Regions from separate parts of the Mucilaginibacter xinganensis genome, predicted to be linked through region 1. Evidence: riboswitches for the same ligand, from Rfam matches in the RefSeq annotation. Region 1 holds a riboswitch; the other holds the start of a gene.
The links. Region 1 has a riboswitch for S-adenosylmethionine ahead of MuYL_RS12780 (O-acetylhomoserine aminocarboxypropyltransferase/cysteine synthase family protein). Riboswitches for the same ligand answer to the same signal wherever they lie in the genome.
Positions count from the first base shown of each region.

Region 2: linked by a shared signal. The riboswitch ahead of metH (methionine synthase) and the one ahead of MuYL_RS12780 (O-acetylhomoserine aminocarboxypropyltransferase/cysteine synthase family protein) in region 1 are both predicted to bind S-adenosylmethionine.

Region 1 covers NZ_CP022743.1:2,903,803-2,912,210, forward strand. The annotation lists gene MuYL_RS12770 (homoserine dehydrogenase) at 1-728, opposite strand, end outside; gene MuYL_RS12775 (homoserine O-acetyltransferase family protein) at 728-1,783, opposite strand; gene MuYL_RS12780 (O-acetylhomoserine aminocarboxypropyltransferase/cysteine synthase family protein) at 1,878-3,185, opposite strand; SAM riboswitch class I at 3,426-3,535, opposite strand; gene MuYL_RS12785 (trans-sulfuration enzyme family protein) at 3,746-4,861, opposite strand; gene MuYL_RS12790 (hypothetical protein) at 4,938-5,171, shown strand; gene MuYL_RS12795 (S41 family peptidase) at 5,174-6,610, opposite strand; gene MuYL_RS23240 (hypothetical protein) at 6,925-7,620, shown strand; gene mqnE (aminofutalosine synthase MqnE) at 7,979-8,408, shown strand, end outside.
Region 2 covers NZ_CP022743.1:3,838,778-3,847,185, reverse strand. The annotation lists gene MuYL_RS16870 (LytR/AlgR family response regulator transcription factor) at 1-174, opposite strand, end outside; gene MuYL_RS16865 (sensor histidine kinase) at 153-1,253, opposite strand; gene MuYL_RS16860 (TlpA family protein disulfide reductase) at 1,474-3,285, shown strand; SAM riboswitch class I at 3,407-3,514, shown strand; gene metH (methionine synthase) at 3,668-7,357, shown strand; gene metF (methylenetetrahydrofolate reductase [NAD(P)H]) at 7,488-8,408, shown strand, end outside.

The DNA.
Region 1 (8,408 bases):
GCTACCGGAACCAGCTTTATCTTCAGATTTTTCTCCCGTGCGTATTGCAGATCGTGGGCTGAAAGGTTTTGAATGCCCAGGTTAAATACATCATCCGGTTTTACAATTACGCCATAAGCATGAGCTGCGGCAATAACCAGCTTATACTTGGCATCAAACCCACCTACATCGCTGGTTGGGTCTGTTTCAGCAAAGCCGAGGTCTTGTGCCTGCTTTAAAGCTGAATCGTAATCCAATCCCTCATTAAAGCCCTTTGATAAGATGTAATTTGACGAACCGTTAAAAATTCCGCTTACAGAATGGAGCAGTTCGTTATCGTAGTATTCCTCCAGGTTGCGGATGATCGGGATACTCCCGCAAACAGACCCTTCATAAAGCAGCGATGTTCCATGTTTATGCTGCAGTTCAATCAGTTCTTCCAAATGAAGCGCGATCATTTTTTTACTGGCCGACACTACATTTTTACCGGAACTTAAAGCTCTTGAAACAATTTCGAATGCAGCTTCTGTATCGTTTATGAGCTCAACAATGGTGTTGATCTCCGGGTTGTTCAGCAGCTCATCTTTGTCTGTTGTAAATAACTGTGATGGAAGCGAGCGCTGTTTATGCGCGTCTTTTATGGCGATCTTTACAATCTCCAGGTTCAAATGCTTGGTTTTTATAATATCGTACAATCCCTGGCCAACCACGCCAAAGCCAAATAGCCCTATGTTTAATTTTTTACTCATTACGCTGTGCGTTGTAATTCAATAATTTTTCCTTTTACATCTGTTTTAAAAAACGATGTAATAATATTTGTTAATGCTTCTGTTTCTATTAAAAATCCATCGTGTCCGTAAAATGAATCTAGTTCGGCTAAGGCCGATTTGGGAATATGCCTGAACAGGTATTGCTGCTCCTCAATCGGGAACAAAACATCTGATTTTATACCGATAACCAGGGTGCGGGCTTTGATAAGGCTCAATGCTTTTTCAACGCCATGCCGGTTGCGGCCAACGTTGTGCGAATCCATACATTTTGAAAGATACCAGTAACTGTAGGCGTTATAGCGGTTAACCAGTTTTTCGCCCTGGTAATTCTGGTATGATGCGGCCTTGTGGTTGCCGGTGATATGATCGTCATCTTCCTGCTGCGTTATGCCATAAGTTTTATAATTACGGTAAGACAGCAGGGCAATACTCCTTGCGGCCTTCAATCCTTTGCTTCCGCCATCCGGCGTGTTTGAATAAAAAGTGCGGTCGGCGCTGATGGCCAAACGCTGCGACTCGTTAAATGCAATGCCCCATGGCGAATGTTTAGCATTTGACGCAATAATGATGAGGTTTTTAATTTTAGCGGGCTCACTAATTGCCCACTCAACAGCTTGCTGGCCGCCTAACGATCCACCTATCAGGATGTTAATGTCTTTAATTCCCAGGTATTCCGCAAGCAGGCTGTGTGCTTTAACAATATCGCGAACGGTAAATTCGGGAAATGAAAGGTAATAAGGCTGGCCTGTTACAGGGTTTATACTTAAAGGATTAACTGTACCATAAGGTGAACCCAGGATATTTGCGCATACCACAAAATATTCATCGGGATTAAAGTAGCTGCCGGCACCAAATAAGCCTTTCCACCAGTCAAAAACGTCGGAATTTGCAGTAAGGGCATGGCATACCCAAACCACATTATCCGCGTTTTTATTAAGCGTTCCATAGGTGTTAAAACCTATTTCAAGTTCGTTTAGCTGTTTGCCCGATTCGAGTTCAAAGGGCTTATTGTATTTAAATATTTCTACGCTCATTTTTGCTTTTGTTATTATGGGCTAGCCGCACTGTTTAGCGCAGCTAATCCCTTAATAACGTACTATATCACTTTAAAAAAAACTATACTAATTACTAAGCCTTTATTTTTGCGAAGGCTTGTTCAAAATCTGCTTTTATATCATCAATATGTTCCAATCCTACAGCTACACGTAAAGAATTTGGTAAAACGCCGGCTGATAGCTGCTCCTCGTCAGACAACTGCTGATGCGTGGTTGCTGAAGGCTGAATGATCAGTGTTTTAGCGTCGCCCACGTTTGCAAGGTGGCTTACCAGTTGCAAACTGTCAATCAGTTGGCTTGCCTTTTCTTTACTGCCTTTAACATCAAAAGTTAATACGGCACCGAATCCGTTCTTTAAATATTTTTTTGCAAGGGCATGGTGCGGAGATGAGGGAAGGCCCGGGTAGTTGACTTTTTCAACCTGTGGGTGGGCCTCCAGCCATTTCGCCAGTTCCAGCGTGTTATCCACATGGCGCTGAACACGTAATGAAAGTGTTTCCAATCCCTGGATATTCAGCCATGAGTTAAATGGTGATTGCGAAGGGCCAAAGTCGCGCAAGCCTTCAACTCTGGCACGGATAATAAACTGGATATTGCCAAAAGGACCGCCAATGCCAAACACATCGGCAAAAATCAACCCATGATAGCCTTCGGACGGTTCAGTAAACTGCGGGTACTTGCCGTTGCCCCAGTTATAGTTACCGCCATCAACAATAACACCGCCAATGCTGGTGCCATGCCCGCCAATCCATTTTGTGGTTGATTCAACCACTACATGGGCGCCGTGTTCCAAAGGGCGAAACAGGTAGCCGCCCGCACCAAAAGTATTGTCAACTATTAAAGGCAGGTCGTGTTTTTGCGCTAAGGCCGATACTTTGTCAAAATCAGCAATATTAAATCCCGGGTTGCCAATGCTCTCCAGGTAAATGGCTTTCGTTTTGCTGTCAATTAAAGGCTCAAAACTTTCAGCGGTATCATCTTTTGCAAAGCGCGCATCAATACCCAGGCGTTTAAAAGCAACCTTAAACTGGTTGTAAGTGCCGCCGTAAAGAAATGGTGAGGTTACAAAATTATCACCTGCCTGCAGGATATTATTCAGCGCAATAAATTGGGCGGCCTGGCCAGATGCGGTTGCCAAAGCTGCAACACCACCTTCAAGCGCCGCTATCCGCTTTTCAAAAACATCGGTAGTAGGGTTCATTAGGCGGGTGTAGATGTTGCCAAACTCTTTCAAAGCAAACAGGTTGGCACCGTGTTCCGCATTTTTAAATACGTAAGAAGTAGTTTGATAAAGCGGCACAGCGCGTGAACCTGTTGTAGGATCAACTTCCTGGCCTGCGTGCAGTTGCAAAGTTTCAAATTTTAAATTGGCAGATGACATGTTTTTAAGATTTAAATTTTTATGAAATTTGTTGATTGTTGGTTCACAACGGGATACAAATCGCCTTGTGAGTCACGTCCATTTTCAGGGATAAGAAAAATAAAACGTGTTAGGGCTTAGCAGCAGCAACACATACACATATAGCCTTTTGACGGACTATAAATATATAGTATAGCTGTAGTTTCGGGAGCCTTAAAGATGTTTTGGAAAATGGTGTAAATCAAACTTTTCATGGTTGTTAATTTATATTTCCCGGGGTATTTACCGGGGCAGGAATTGGCACCTTCTTCAATTTTGAAGGGTTGCCAGCGGGTAATTGAGCCTGATCTCTCGCCGCTTCTTTATAAATCAAAACCCTTTGCGGAGGTAATGATCAATGGTATTACTACCAAATATTATTGCAAATATAAGACGATAAAAATGAGTTTTCCAAATTTAATTTTCTTTTGGAGTGAGAGGTGAAGCGCAAAAGGTAAAAGGCGAAAGGTTTTGGATAGAAAACCAGGGCAAATACCCGCCTCTTTTTCTTATCTGATCTCTAATCACCAAACGCTAATTAACTAAGCCAGCGCCTGTTCCAGATCAGCAATTAAATCATCAATGTGCTCTAATCCAACAGATACCCTTAATAAATTAAAAGGCGTCTTAGTATCAGGGCCTTCAACGGTGGCGCGGTGTTCTATTAAACTTTCAACACCGCCCAGGCTGGTTGCACGGGTAAAGATCTTCAACCCGTTTATTACGCTGCGGGCTTCAGCTTCGCCGCCCTTTAAGGTGAATGAAAGCATGCCGCCAAAGGCAGACATCTGTTCTTTTGCTATTGCATGTTGCGGATGGGAAGGTAAACCCGGATACATTACCGCTTCCACTTTAGGATGTTTTTCTAAAAATTCAGCCAGCAATTGTGCATTATGTACATGCCCGCGCATGCGGTAAGGCAATGTTTTTATGCTGCGGGTGAGCATGTAACAATCCATCGGCGAAGGGATAGCGCCGCCCATTCCCTGCACCTGGCGGATCTTTGACCACCAGTCGCTGTTTTCTTTGGTTACCAGTGCGCCGCCCATCAGGTCGCTGTGCCCGCCAAAATATTTGGTGGCGGAGTGCATTACCAGGTCAGCACCCAATGCCAGTGGCTGCTGGCAGATGGGGGTTGCAAAGGTATTGTCGCAGGCAACTTTTATGCCTTTTGCCTTTGCTATGGCAACCACTTTTCTTATATCAGTTATTTTCAGCAAGGGATTTGATGGCGTTTCAATCCAGATTAAACCTGTTTCGGGCCTGATGTGGCTTTGTAATGTTTCAGGGTTATTTACATCTATAAAATCAAAGGTCAGGATCCCCGCAAAAAGCGTTTTGAGCTGATTGCGCAAACCATGATACATATCGTCGGGCGCTATAATATGGGTTCCCGGTGTTAAGGATTGAAAAACCGCCATACCAGCAGCATTGCCGGATGAAAATGAAGCAGCATCGGCACCACCTTCCAATTTGGCCAGCACATTTTCCAGCAGCGTACGATTGGGATTGCTCGACCGGCTGTAGATATGCCCGCCGGGGTAAGTGCCGTCAGCCGCCCGCTCAAAGGTGGTAGATAAAACAATGGGCTGAATTACTGCTTTAGACGATTCGTCAACATGGTTACCGGCGTGGATGGCGATAGTTTCGATCTTCATTAGGAATAAATTTTGACAAACTTAATGTTTTACATTTAGGTATAAAATCATAAATTTGATTAAACAATAGTTAAAAATGAAAATAGGACGCATCCCCCTGGCATCTGTAGTACTGCTTGTTATATCAGTAATAAACTTTGTAAGTAAATACTTTTTCTCATCAGCCTATCTTTCGCTGAAGCCTTATTTTGATGGCGCCCTAGTAGGAGCCATGCTGGTTTTTGGCTTATATTATGCTAATATTTACGTGAGCGCATGGTTAAACAACCGGAAGGAAGCATCGGGCGCGACCGAAGAACCGGGTTCCTGACACTATTTGCTTTCAATCCATTCTTTAGCCGCCCTTATGGTTGCATCGTCACCATTTTCTTTGGTTTCTTTTATAATCACATCGGGCTCTATTTTACCCAAATACTCCTTTTTATTTCTATCTGCCGCATAACTGCTTGCCAAATAAAGATAAGCACCTGTCGACAATTTAAATCCCCGGTTAGCGGTTGTATATCCGGCGGTTGGTTGTCCAAACAGCTTTGCATTGGTCTTGCCGATAAAACAAATGGCAGTCATTTCTCCGCTGCTTGCTGTTTCCGGCCCCGTTAAAACAGCTACTTTAGCACCGGAATTTTTAATAGTGTATGCATCTGAAACGTTTGCTGTGGTTGCAGCGCCATTGGTTACTTTTCCATCTTTATACATCCATGGTGTACTTTTATTGGTTTCAGGTGAAATAAAATAACCTAATATGCCATGGCCAATTATTGGGCCAAGTCCTGCAATCATGGGGTGCATATTGCCTCCATTATCATGTCGCAGATCAACAATCCAACCCGAAATGTAATTCTCAGTATCAAGGTGACTGATCATTTTCTGGATCTTTCCGGCGAAAGCGACAGATGCAGTATCGCTGGTTGACGCAAAGCCTGGCATCCATATGTAACCAATATTACCGGGCAATAATTTTGCATACGGCTGCCTTGTATCTACATTTTGTTTTGCGTAATTAACCGCGCTTGCTTTTGACTGAACAAAAGAATGGTTATCGCCCGCAAGCCGCAGTTGGCTGATGAGATATGCGGTTAAGAGTTGAGCGTCATCGACGGTTTTTATCCCGCCGGAGAGCTTGTCAATGTCAGTATCAATACCTGCCCAATTTAGTTTTTTGGTATAGATCGAGTATTTTTTAACAATGCCTGCAAACTCTTTTATATATCGCTTAACATCGTTTGATGCCGGTGTGGTTTGAAGTTGTAGATTCTCCATACTGAATTCATCATACCAAACTGCACCTTCACCAATTAAATAACCACCAACCAATATTTTTTTAGCATTACTATTTACAGCTATTGATATGCTGTATTTATTCCATTCATTATTAGTTGAGGTTACGCTTTTTGAATCAATATTTTGCGTACCTATAACACGGTTATCCTCGTCTTTTACCTGGCAATACAAAGTTGCCGTTCCCTTAATATTTTCAGTTTTAACATAGGCGGAAAATGTGATGATCTTTAGCTGATCAATATTTATATCAAATGTTTGTGAAAAGATGCTGTATTCAGCAGGATTAACATTTTGTATACTTTTTATACTAAATGAGCTTGCACCTGCAAATTTTATATTTTCATCAATTGAAGTTGCAAATCCATCAGGGTGTTTAATTATCCAGTTTGCAGGTAGTGAATTTAACGAATCACTCTTTAATTCAAATCCGGGATTTTTTATTTGGGCGGCCGCGTTTGTGCACGCCATAATTGAACAGCAGGTAATTAACAGGTTTTTTATAAAAAAAAGCTTATTGGGAAATAAAAGGCTGCTCATACTTTTTTTAAATAAATAATTTAAGTGATTTTTAAATTTTAAATGTGGGAAACGTTTAATGGAAACGCAATAGAGATAGGTAAAATATTTCGCCGCTACAATTATTTCGTCATATTTACTTTTTGTGAATGGAGATCACGGCGATAAATTTTTAAATAAGTATCGTGCATCTTCAGCAAAACTATCCCGATGGATCATGGTTCAAACGCCGGTCCATTTCGATTTTAAAATTTAAATATCAAATAATGAAAACGTATATACGGCTTTTTCTATTTCTTTTATCGATATCATTAATTTGTCAGTTGTATTCTTGTTCCGATCAAGGCGAGATTGAAGACTCAAGTGCATCATCCAATGAAATACCTTCCGAATATTTACAATTACTAAAGCTACATGACGGCTGTTGTAATAAACCAAACGACAGTATTGTTTTTATAGAAACCTGGACATGGAAATACAGAAATCCGATTTCTTTTTTTTATGTTTCTAATAGCTATTACCTGCAACTTTACAAAATGGATGCTGTCTTTAATTATTCGTTAAAAAAGGCGGTTAAAGAGAATTTTTCAAATGCGCATTCATGGACATATTCTCCTTATGTTGTTGACAACAGAACAAAAATGGAATTTTTGTATAAAGAGACTAAGCCACTTAAATCGAAAAACGTGTATCTTGATTTGTTTGGTGACAGTACTAAGGTGATTAGAAAAAATGACACCATGGTCTATTATTATTCTAAATGTGTAAATTTTTCTTTAAAACTTGATCCTCAAAAACCTATGGATATATATGGCGAATCTCATAGTGAAAAAACAAGCGAAATACCTTTGGAAATTATGTTATTTAAGAGGAACAACAAACTTTATCTGTTAGTTCTTTCTGCTAAAGATGCGGCAATTAAGATAAAACCAGGCACCCTCTATGATATGCTGTTCAGATGATTTTTTTCGCAATCTGTTGATTTTATATGCCAACTGCCATGCCCTTAGTTTGCTAATTTAAGGCAATATATTCACACGGAAATTCAATGATGTCTGACAATCAGTAACTTATATTGATGTTTTGCTTTTAAAAAACAAAAATCCCTGATAATCAGCGTGTTTCACTTTGTTCCAAGTGTTCCGCCTGCAAAGTGGAACGCTTGCGGCCATTTTTTTGAATCTGTTTGGTCATTACTGAAAGGGGTAGCTTGTATGAAACAGTGGCCACTGTTCTGCTAAGTAAAAAGAAACATTGCCGTGATTAAATGTTGCACCATGATTACACTAACATTTGCTATTTTTGCAAAAAGTTTTTTGAATGGAAGCTGAAAGCAATCTGCTTATATTATTACAGAATCCGCATTTACCTGCCGGGTTAAAACAAATAGCTGAAAAGGTACTTAACGGGGAGCGCATTACCTTTGATGAGGGTGTGTTGCTTTATGAAGAGGGTGAACTGGGTTACCTTGGGGTTTTAGCCAACTACATCCGCGAAAAGCGGCATGGCAACAAAACCTATTTTAACCGCAACTTTCATATCGAGCCAACCAATCTGTGTGTTTACGATTGCAAATTTTGTTCGTACTCGCGGTTACTGAAACAAAAATCAGAAGGGTGGGAGTACACGATGGACGAAATGATGGACATCGTAAAAAAATACGACCATGAGCCGGTTACAGAGGTGCATATTGTTGGCGGCGTGCTGCCCCAATACGATGTTGCTTTTTACAGCGAACTGTTCAGTAAAA
Region 2 (8,408 bases), 930 kb from region 1:
TCTTATATCCAAAAACATGAGATCAATTTTTGAAGTATGAAGGGCTTCATAAGCTTCCATTGCGTTTGCGCAAAGTTTTACCAGGTTGTAATTACTTATGCCCGCCATATAGGCCTGTAGTAGCTTACGGGCCTGGGGTTCATCATCGGCAATCAGGAAATTAACTGTTTGCATATTTCAAGTTTAACGCTGTAAAAGTCACTGTTTTTGTCTACAGCCAAAGTGTAATTGTCCGGGAAATAATAATTCAGTCGTTTTCTGACATTCTGAAGCCCGATTCCAGGCTTTCCAGGCAGGTTATGAAAGCGGTTTTTGGTTTTTAAGGTTACCTTTTCGGGGCTATTATCTAACACAATCTCAATAAACACCTGTTCGGTTGCTAATGAGCCACCGTGCTTAAATGCGTTTTCAATAAACGGTAAAAAAATAAAAGGCGGAGCCAGGTAAGAAGGATCAGTGTTTGTAAGTTGTATAGCGATATCTGCCTGCTGATCAAATCTAATCCGTTCAATGGCTATATAATTATTCAGGAGGTCAATTTCCTGAGTCATGCTGATGTATTCGGCCTCGCAGTCGTAAAGCGAAGAGCGCATAAAATCTGCCAATTGGTTAAGCAGGCCCACAGATTTTTCTTTTTCGTTTTGAACGATGTACGATTGCAGGTTATTTAACGTATTGAAAAAAAAATGCGGGTTTATTTGGGCCTTTAATGTTGATAACTGCAATTGCGCGTTTTCTTTTGCCAACCAGGATTGCTTTAGGTTAGATTGGTATGCATATCTTATAAATTTAATAACCAGGGGAATGTATATCACTTCAAGGAAGCTGGGAATGCTGCTGAAAAAAACCTTTGCCACAGCTAGCGGATTAAAATGAGCGCCATACAAACGTTTCCAAAAATCGTTACCTACAACCCAGGTTTGTTTAAGGTTATACCAGTTTACAATAAGGCTTACCTCATAAGTGCGGAGCGCAATAGCGATAACATAATACACTGAAAACAGCAATGCGGCGTACAGCCATTTATGCTTTTGCAATAAAGGGACTATGCCATACACAAGCGGATAAAATAAAAATAGGCAATAGCCTATACCTACAAGGTTTACAGAGTAATGCTGCTGTAGAGTAATTCGAAGTGTTATGCTTTCCTCCATCCAAAAAAACAGGAGAAAAAACCAAAAGCCTGCATGCAGGAATATTCTATACCGCCAGTCGGTAAATGATTTATCCCAAAATATTTTAGCACGGTTCATTTTTTGAAGCTATATAATTCCTGCTGGATTTAATAATTTTAATTACCAATACGTATTTCGGGCTGATTAACCTGGGTTTTATCCTGACGAATTCAATCCTACATTCTAAAAAAACGGTTTATACTTCTGCAAGCCTGTTTAACTTCTAATATGCAATAGCCGGTCAACAATATTTTAGTTTAAAAGCCTGGTGCATTTTCTTTAACCAAAATTTAAAGAAATGAAAAAGTATTTGTTTATTACTGTCGCGCTGTTTGGATTCAGAATGGCAGTTATTGCCCAGGTTAGTACCATCAGCCCGGAAAAACCATCAGTTACTGACGAAATCGCCATTGGCTATAATTGTACCGACGCCAACGCATCACTTAACGGCAGGGAGCCTGTTTATGCCCGCATAACTACCTGTTTGCGTGATGGGGCCACTAATAACTTTCATGTTTTAATGGCCGGCACCAACGGAAGGTTGGCTGCGCAATTTAAACTGCCTGTTAGCGCTGCCTCATTTAAAGTGGAATTTTATACTTTAAATAAAGATGATGATAAAGCCGGATTTAACAAACTGGTGTATAAACCAAATCATCAAACCGAAGTTGAGGGTGCCTACATGGCCGCTTTGTTTGATGATAATCCGGATAGCATATTTCGGAAAGAATTAGTGCACTACCCGGATAATTATTTAGCCTGGGCCAAATTTATCAATGTAGTAGCAATGATTAAAGACCATGCCGCAGGTAAGGCCCAGGTTGAGGGGCTGATAAAAAAACTGACTTTATCAATTAAAGCCAGTAACCACCCGGATGCGGGTCTTTTAGCTGCGCTATGCATTGGTAATGCCAAAACCGGCAACCTGGCCGAAGGAAAAAAATATTTGTATCAGCTTTTTAGCAAATTTCCCGAAAATGAGGAAACGGCCTTTGCTTTTAGTATTTACAACTACGAATATTATAAAAGCAGCCGAAAGGATGTGGAAGAGGATATCAGGACGAAGCTGAAAGAAATATTTATTGCACACCCCGAAGCCGGAATTTCCCGTGATATAAACGTTTTCTATTATATTAAAGATGACAGAAAGATCCCGGTTGCAACATTTGAAAAAGTTTTGCTGCCACAATATGAAAACGATAAAGTAAGTTATTATGCTCTTACCAGCATGCCGGAACTCTATATTGACCGGAACGAGAAGCTTGACTCTGCCGGGCGCATGCTCAAAAAAGCTATTGCGCTTTTCCAGAGCGGAGGCATCAATCACCGGTACAGATTAAACTATAGCCACTACCAGCAAGATGTGCCACTAATGTATATGGATTTAGCTAAGATTGATTTGGCGCGCAAAAACTATCAGGATGCAGTTACCAATAGCTCCGCCGGCATAGCGCTGTTAACAGGTGGCAGTGCTGAAGGGAATTTTATGCCTTTATTATTACAATTGCGGGCAAACGCTTATAAACAAGCCGGAAATGCCAATCTTGCTATGGAAGATTATAGAAAGCTGTACAAATATGGGGTTTTGGCGGCCCTTGATTCTATGAAAATGTTATTCCCGTTTTGCAGTTTGAAGCAAAAAACATTTGCCGAATTCGTTACTTCGTTGAAACCCAGCGGTGCGCAATCAACTACTGCCGAAGAACGGGTTCCTGATTTTACTGCAAGCGATTTAGCAGGAAAGCCGGTGCATTTATCAGATTTTAAAGGCAAATTGGTTGTTTTAAATATATGGAGTATAGGTTGCGGGCCGTGTATTGCCGAAATGCCGGAGCTGAATAAGCTTGTTAAGCAATTTAGTAGTCAGCCAAACGTGGTTTTTATTGCTTTATCCGGCGATAAAACAGAGAACCTGGTGAAGTTTCTTAAAAGCCGGGAGTTTAATTACAGGGTGCTAAATAATGCCCCGAAACTGGCGGATAGCTTTCAAACTAATGCATTACCTGTGCATATGGTAATTGGTAAAAATGGTGAAGTCATCAGTCAGTCAATAGGGGCCAGGGACAATATAAGAGATTTTTTGCAGCAGGTGATAAATGCGAATCTTTGATGGCAGAAACTAGTAAAGTCGGCCTGTCCAACGATTGAGATCAGATTTTAGCGCTGTTTTTTCTTATCCTATGACAACTAAAACCTATTGCAAATTGGCTGTTTATTGCGCATCTTTGTGCTGCTTATGGAGAAAGACGGAGGGATTAGACCCTGCGATGTCTTAGCAACCTGTACTTACAAGGTGCTACATTCTACTCGGCAGCCAAACGGCCCGGGAAAGATAAGCGAAAGTCAAATTAACACCCGACTTTTCGAGATAAGCTTTTTACAGTTTGCAGTTTTAAGTAAGCAGTTGGCAGTTATCATTGTCCCTGTTCTACTTTAGGCAATTGCAGATTGTTGACAGCAAACCGGCAACTAAAAACTGCCAACTGAACGATATGGATATTAGAAAAGAATTAGAGAAACGCATCCTGGTAATTGACGGTGCGATGGGTACGATGATCCAGCGGTACCAATTAACGGAAGCTGATTTTCGTGGCGAGCGTTTCCGTGATCATAATACAGACCTGCAGGGGAATAACGACCTGCTGAATATTACCCGTCCTGATATTATCAAAGCTATTCATGCCGAATACCTTGATGCCGGAGCAGATATTATTGAAACAAATACCTTTAGTACACAACGGATCTCGCTGGCAGACTACAACCTTGAAGAACTGGCATACGAGCTAAGCTATGAAGGCGCACGGATTGCCCGTGAGGTTGCCGATGAATATAATACTAAAAATCCGGCTAAGCCCCGTTTTGTTGCAGGTGCTGTTGGCCCCACAAACCGTACAGCCTCGTTATCGCCGGATGTAAATGATCCGGGGTACCGTGCCGTTACTTTTGATGACCTTGCCGGAGCCTATTATGACCAGGTTAGGGGATTGGTTGACGGCGGATCGGACATGCTGCTGGTGGAAACCATATTTGATACGTTGAATGCAAAAGCCGCCTTATTTGCCATAAACCGTTATGCAAATGAATCGGGTAGGCATTTGCCGGTGATGATTTCCGGCACCATTACGGATGCGTCAGGACGTACCTTATCCGGCCAAACGGTTGAAGCGTTTTGGGATTCGGTAAGCCATGCCAACCTGCTTTCGGTAGGTTTAAATTGTGCGCTGGGTGCTAAAGAAATGCGCCCGCACATCCAGGAACTATCCCAAAAAGCCAATGTATATATCTCGGCTTATCCAAACGCGGGCTTGCCCAATGAGTTTGGCCAGTATGATGAAACCGCGCACGAAACCGCGCACCAGGTGGATGATTTTATAAAAAACGGGCTGGTTAACATAGTAGGCGGCTGCTGTGGCACAACACCGGAGCACATTAAATGTATTGCGGAAAAGGCTGCCAAATATCCGCCCCGCCGCATTCCGGAAATTGAGCCGTACATGCGCCTTAGCGGTTTGGAAGCAGTAACCATAACCCCTGAAAGTATTTTTGTGAACGTAGGCGAGCGTACCAATATTACCGGTTCGCCCAAGTTTTCCAAACTGATCCTGGCTGAAGATTATGAAGCAGCCTTAACCGTTGCCCGCCAGCAGGTGGAAGGCGGTGCCCAGGTTATTGACATTAACATGGACGAGGGCATGATTGACTCGGAAGCGGTAATGGTTAAGTTTTTAAACCTGGTGGCCTCAGAACCGGATATCGCCAAATTGCCGATCATGATCGATTCATCAAAATGGACGGTTATTGAAGCCGGTTTGAAGTGCATCCAGGGGAAGGGTATAGTTAACTCTATCTCGTTAAAAGAAGGAGAGGATAAATTTAAGGAACAGGCCCGCAAGATCCTGAGCTATGGTGCCGCCACGGTGGTAATGGCGTTTGATGAAACCGGCCAGGCCGACTCGTTACAGCGCCGGATAGAGATCTGCAAACGATCATACGACATTTTAGTGAACGAAGTGGGTTTCCCGCCGCAGGACATTATTTTTGACCCCAATATTTTAACCGTCGCCACCGGGCTTGAAGAGCATAACAACTACGCGGTTGACTTTATAGAGGCTACCCGCTGGATAAAACAAAACCTGCCGCATGCCAAGGTTAGCGGGGGGGTAAGTAATATTTCGTTCTCGTTCCGCGGCAACAATACCGTGCGCGAGGCAATGCACTCTGCATTTCTTTACCATGCTATAAAAGCCGGTATGGACATGGGCATTGTAAACGCGGGGATGCTGGAGGTTTACCAGGAGATTCCGAAAGACCTGCTGGAACTGGTGGAGGATGTATTGCTGAACCGCCGCCCGGATGCTACTGAACGCCTGGTTGAATTTGCCGATACCATAAAAAGTAAAGGCAAAGTAATTGAACGCGACGAAGAATGGCGCAAGGGTACCGTGCAGGAGCGTTTATCGCATGCGCTGGTTAAAGGGATTATTGAATACCTTGACGACGACGTGGAAGAAGCCAGGCAGGCATACGCCAAACCGCTGGAAGTAATTGAAGGGCCGTTAATGGACGGTATGAATATAGTTGGCGACTTATTTGGTGCCGGTAAAATGTTTTTGCCGCAGGTGGTAAAATCTGCACGGGTAATGAAAAAGGCGGTGGCCTACCTGCTGCCATTCATAGAGCTTGAAAAGCAAAGGGTTATTGATGCCGGTGAAGACAGCAGCGGAAGCAGGGCTAACGCAGGCAAAATTTTGATGGCTACCGTTAAGGGTGATGTGCACGATATTGGTAAAAATATTGTAGGTGTGGTATTGGCCTGTAATAATTTTGAGGTGATTGACCTTGGGGTAATGGTTCCCGCACAACGAATAATTGAAGAAGCTAAAAAACAAAATGTAGATATCATCGGCCTCAGCGGTTTAATAACGCCATCGCTGGATGAAATGGTGCATTTTGCAAAAGAGATGGAACGTGAAGGCTTTACCATCCCGTTGATTATTGGCGGGGCCACCACCTCGCGCATTCATGCGGCCGTAAAGGTTGCCCCCAACTACTCGGGCGCGGCTATCCACGTGCTGGACGCGTCAAGAAGCGTTACCGTTTGCAGCAGCCTGATGAGCAAGGATAACCGGGATGCCTACATCCGGGGGATAAAAGAGGAGTATGAAAAAGCCCGCGAAGCACATTTAAATAAAAAGTCTGACAAGCGTTTTGTTAGTATTGAAGAGGCCCGGAAAGGAAAGTTCCAGATCAGCCTGGATGGTGATGTTGCTCCAAAGCCAACATTTACAGGTACCAAAGTATTTGAAAACTATCCGCTGGAAGAATTGCTGCCATATATTGACTGGACACCATTTTTTCATACCTGGGAATTGCGCGGCAGCTTCCCCAAGATTTTTGCCGATAAGTTTGTGGGGGATGAAGCTAAAAAGTTATATGACGATGCACAGGTATTGTTAAAACAGATTGTAGCCGAAAAGCTTTTACAGGCGAATGGGGTAATTGGTTTTTGGCCGGCAAACAGCGTTGGTGATGATATTGAGCTATACACTGACGACAGCCGTAAAACATTACTAACCCGCATTTATACTTTACGCCAGCAGGCCGAAAAGGTAAAGGGTGATCCGTATTATGCACTTTCGGATTTTATTGCCACAAAAGACAGTGGCGTGCCGGATTATTTTGGCGGATTTGCCGTTACCACAGGCCTGGGCTGTGATGAACTGGTTGCCAAATTTGAAAAGGATTACGACGATTACAACAGCATAATGGCCAAAGCCCTTGCCGACAGGCTGGCAGAAGCCTTTGCCGAAAAAATGCATGAACTGGTACGTAAGGAATACTGGGGTTACTCAAAAGGGGAACAGTTAAGCACTGATGACCTGATAAAGGAAGAATACCAGGGGATTCGCCCGGCACCGGGTTATCCCGCCTGCCCGGATCATACGGAAAAAACTACGCTGTTTGAAATATTGAAGGCTGAAGATAATGCCCACATGCACCTTACCGAAAGCCTGGCCATGACACCGGCTGCTTCTGTAAGCGGGTTTTACTTTGCGCATCCGCAGGCCAGGTATTTTGGTTTAGGGAAGATTAGTAAAGACCAGGTAGAAGATTACGCAGTGAGGAAAAATATGCCACTGGAAGATGTTGAACGGTGGTTAGGACCGAACATAAATTATTAAAGAGTTCGATGCTAGGGACGAAGCAACCCCGTAGCTATGCATAACCGCCTTGTATAGTTCGCGATTGGTTCGTTCCTCGAAATGACAAGATTATAAACGCTATTAAATATTTGACCCGAACAGGATCACGATGAAGATAACCGAACATATTGCTAATGCAAAAGGCAAAACGCTTTTTTCTTTCGAATTGATACCGCCTTTAAAGGGCCACAGCATTCAGGGGCTGTATGATGCAATTGACCCGTTAATGGAGTTTAAGCCGCCATTTATTGACGTAACATCGCTGCGCGAGGATTTTATATACAAACAGCATGAAAGCGGTTTGCTGGAGAAATTGAGCTACCGCAAGCGCCCGGGCACTATTGCTATTTGTGCAGCTATAATGAACAAGTATAAGGTTGATACCGTGCCCCACCTGTTATGCGGCGGTTTCACAAAAGACGAAACCGAAAACGGCCTTATCGACCTGGAGTTTTTAGGGATAGAAAATGTGCTGGTACTGCGCGGTGACGCGCGGATGGGGGATGCGTCGTTTGTGCCTAATCCCAACGGCCACAGCTACGCCACCGACTTGTTGGGCCAGGTGGTGAATATGAACAATGGCATCTACCTGCATGATAACAGCGGAGAAAATTTGAAAACAAATTTCTGCATCGGTGTTGCCGGTTATCCCGAAAAGCATTTTGAGGCGCCGAACCTGAAATCAGACTTTAAATACCTTAAACAAAAGGTAGATATGGGTGCCGGGTTTATTGTTACCCAAATGTTTTTTGATAACCAGAAATACTTTGACTTTGTGAACAACTGCCGGGCTAACGGTATTAACGTACCTATTATCCCCGGTTTAAAACCCATCACCACCTCGAAGCAATTAGTCAACCTTTCAAAAACCTTCCATATTGATATGCCTGATGACCTGTGCGACCTGATCCACGACTGCAAATCAGAAAAGGATGTAAAAGATGCCGGTATTGAGTGGATGATCAACCAGTGCAAGGAGTTGATGGCTTTTGGCGTTCCTGTATTGCACTTTTATACCATGAGCAACGCC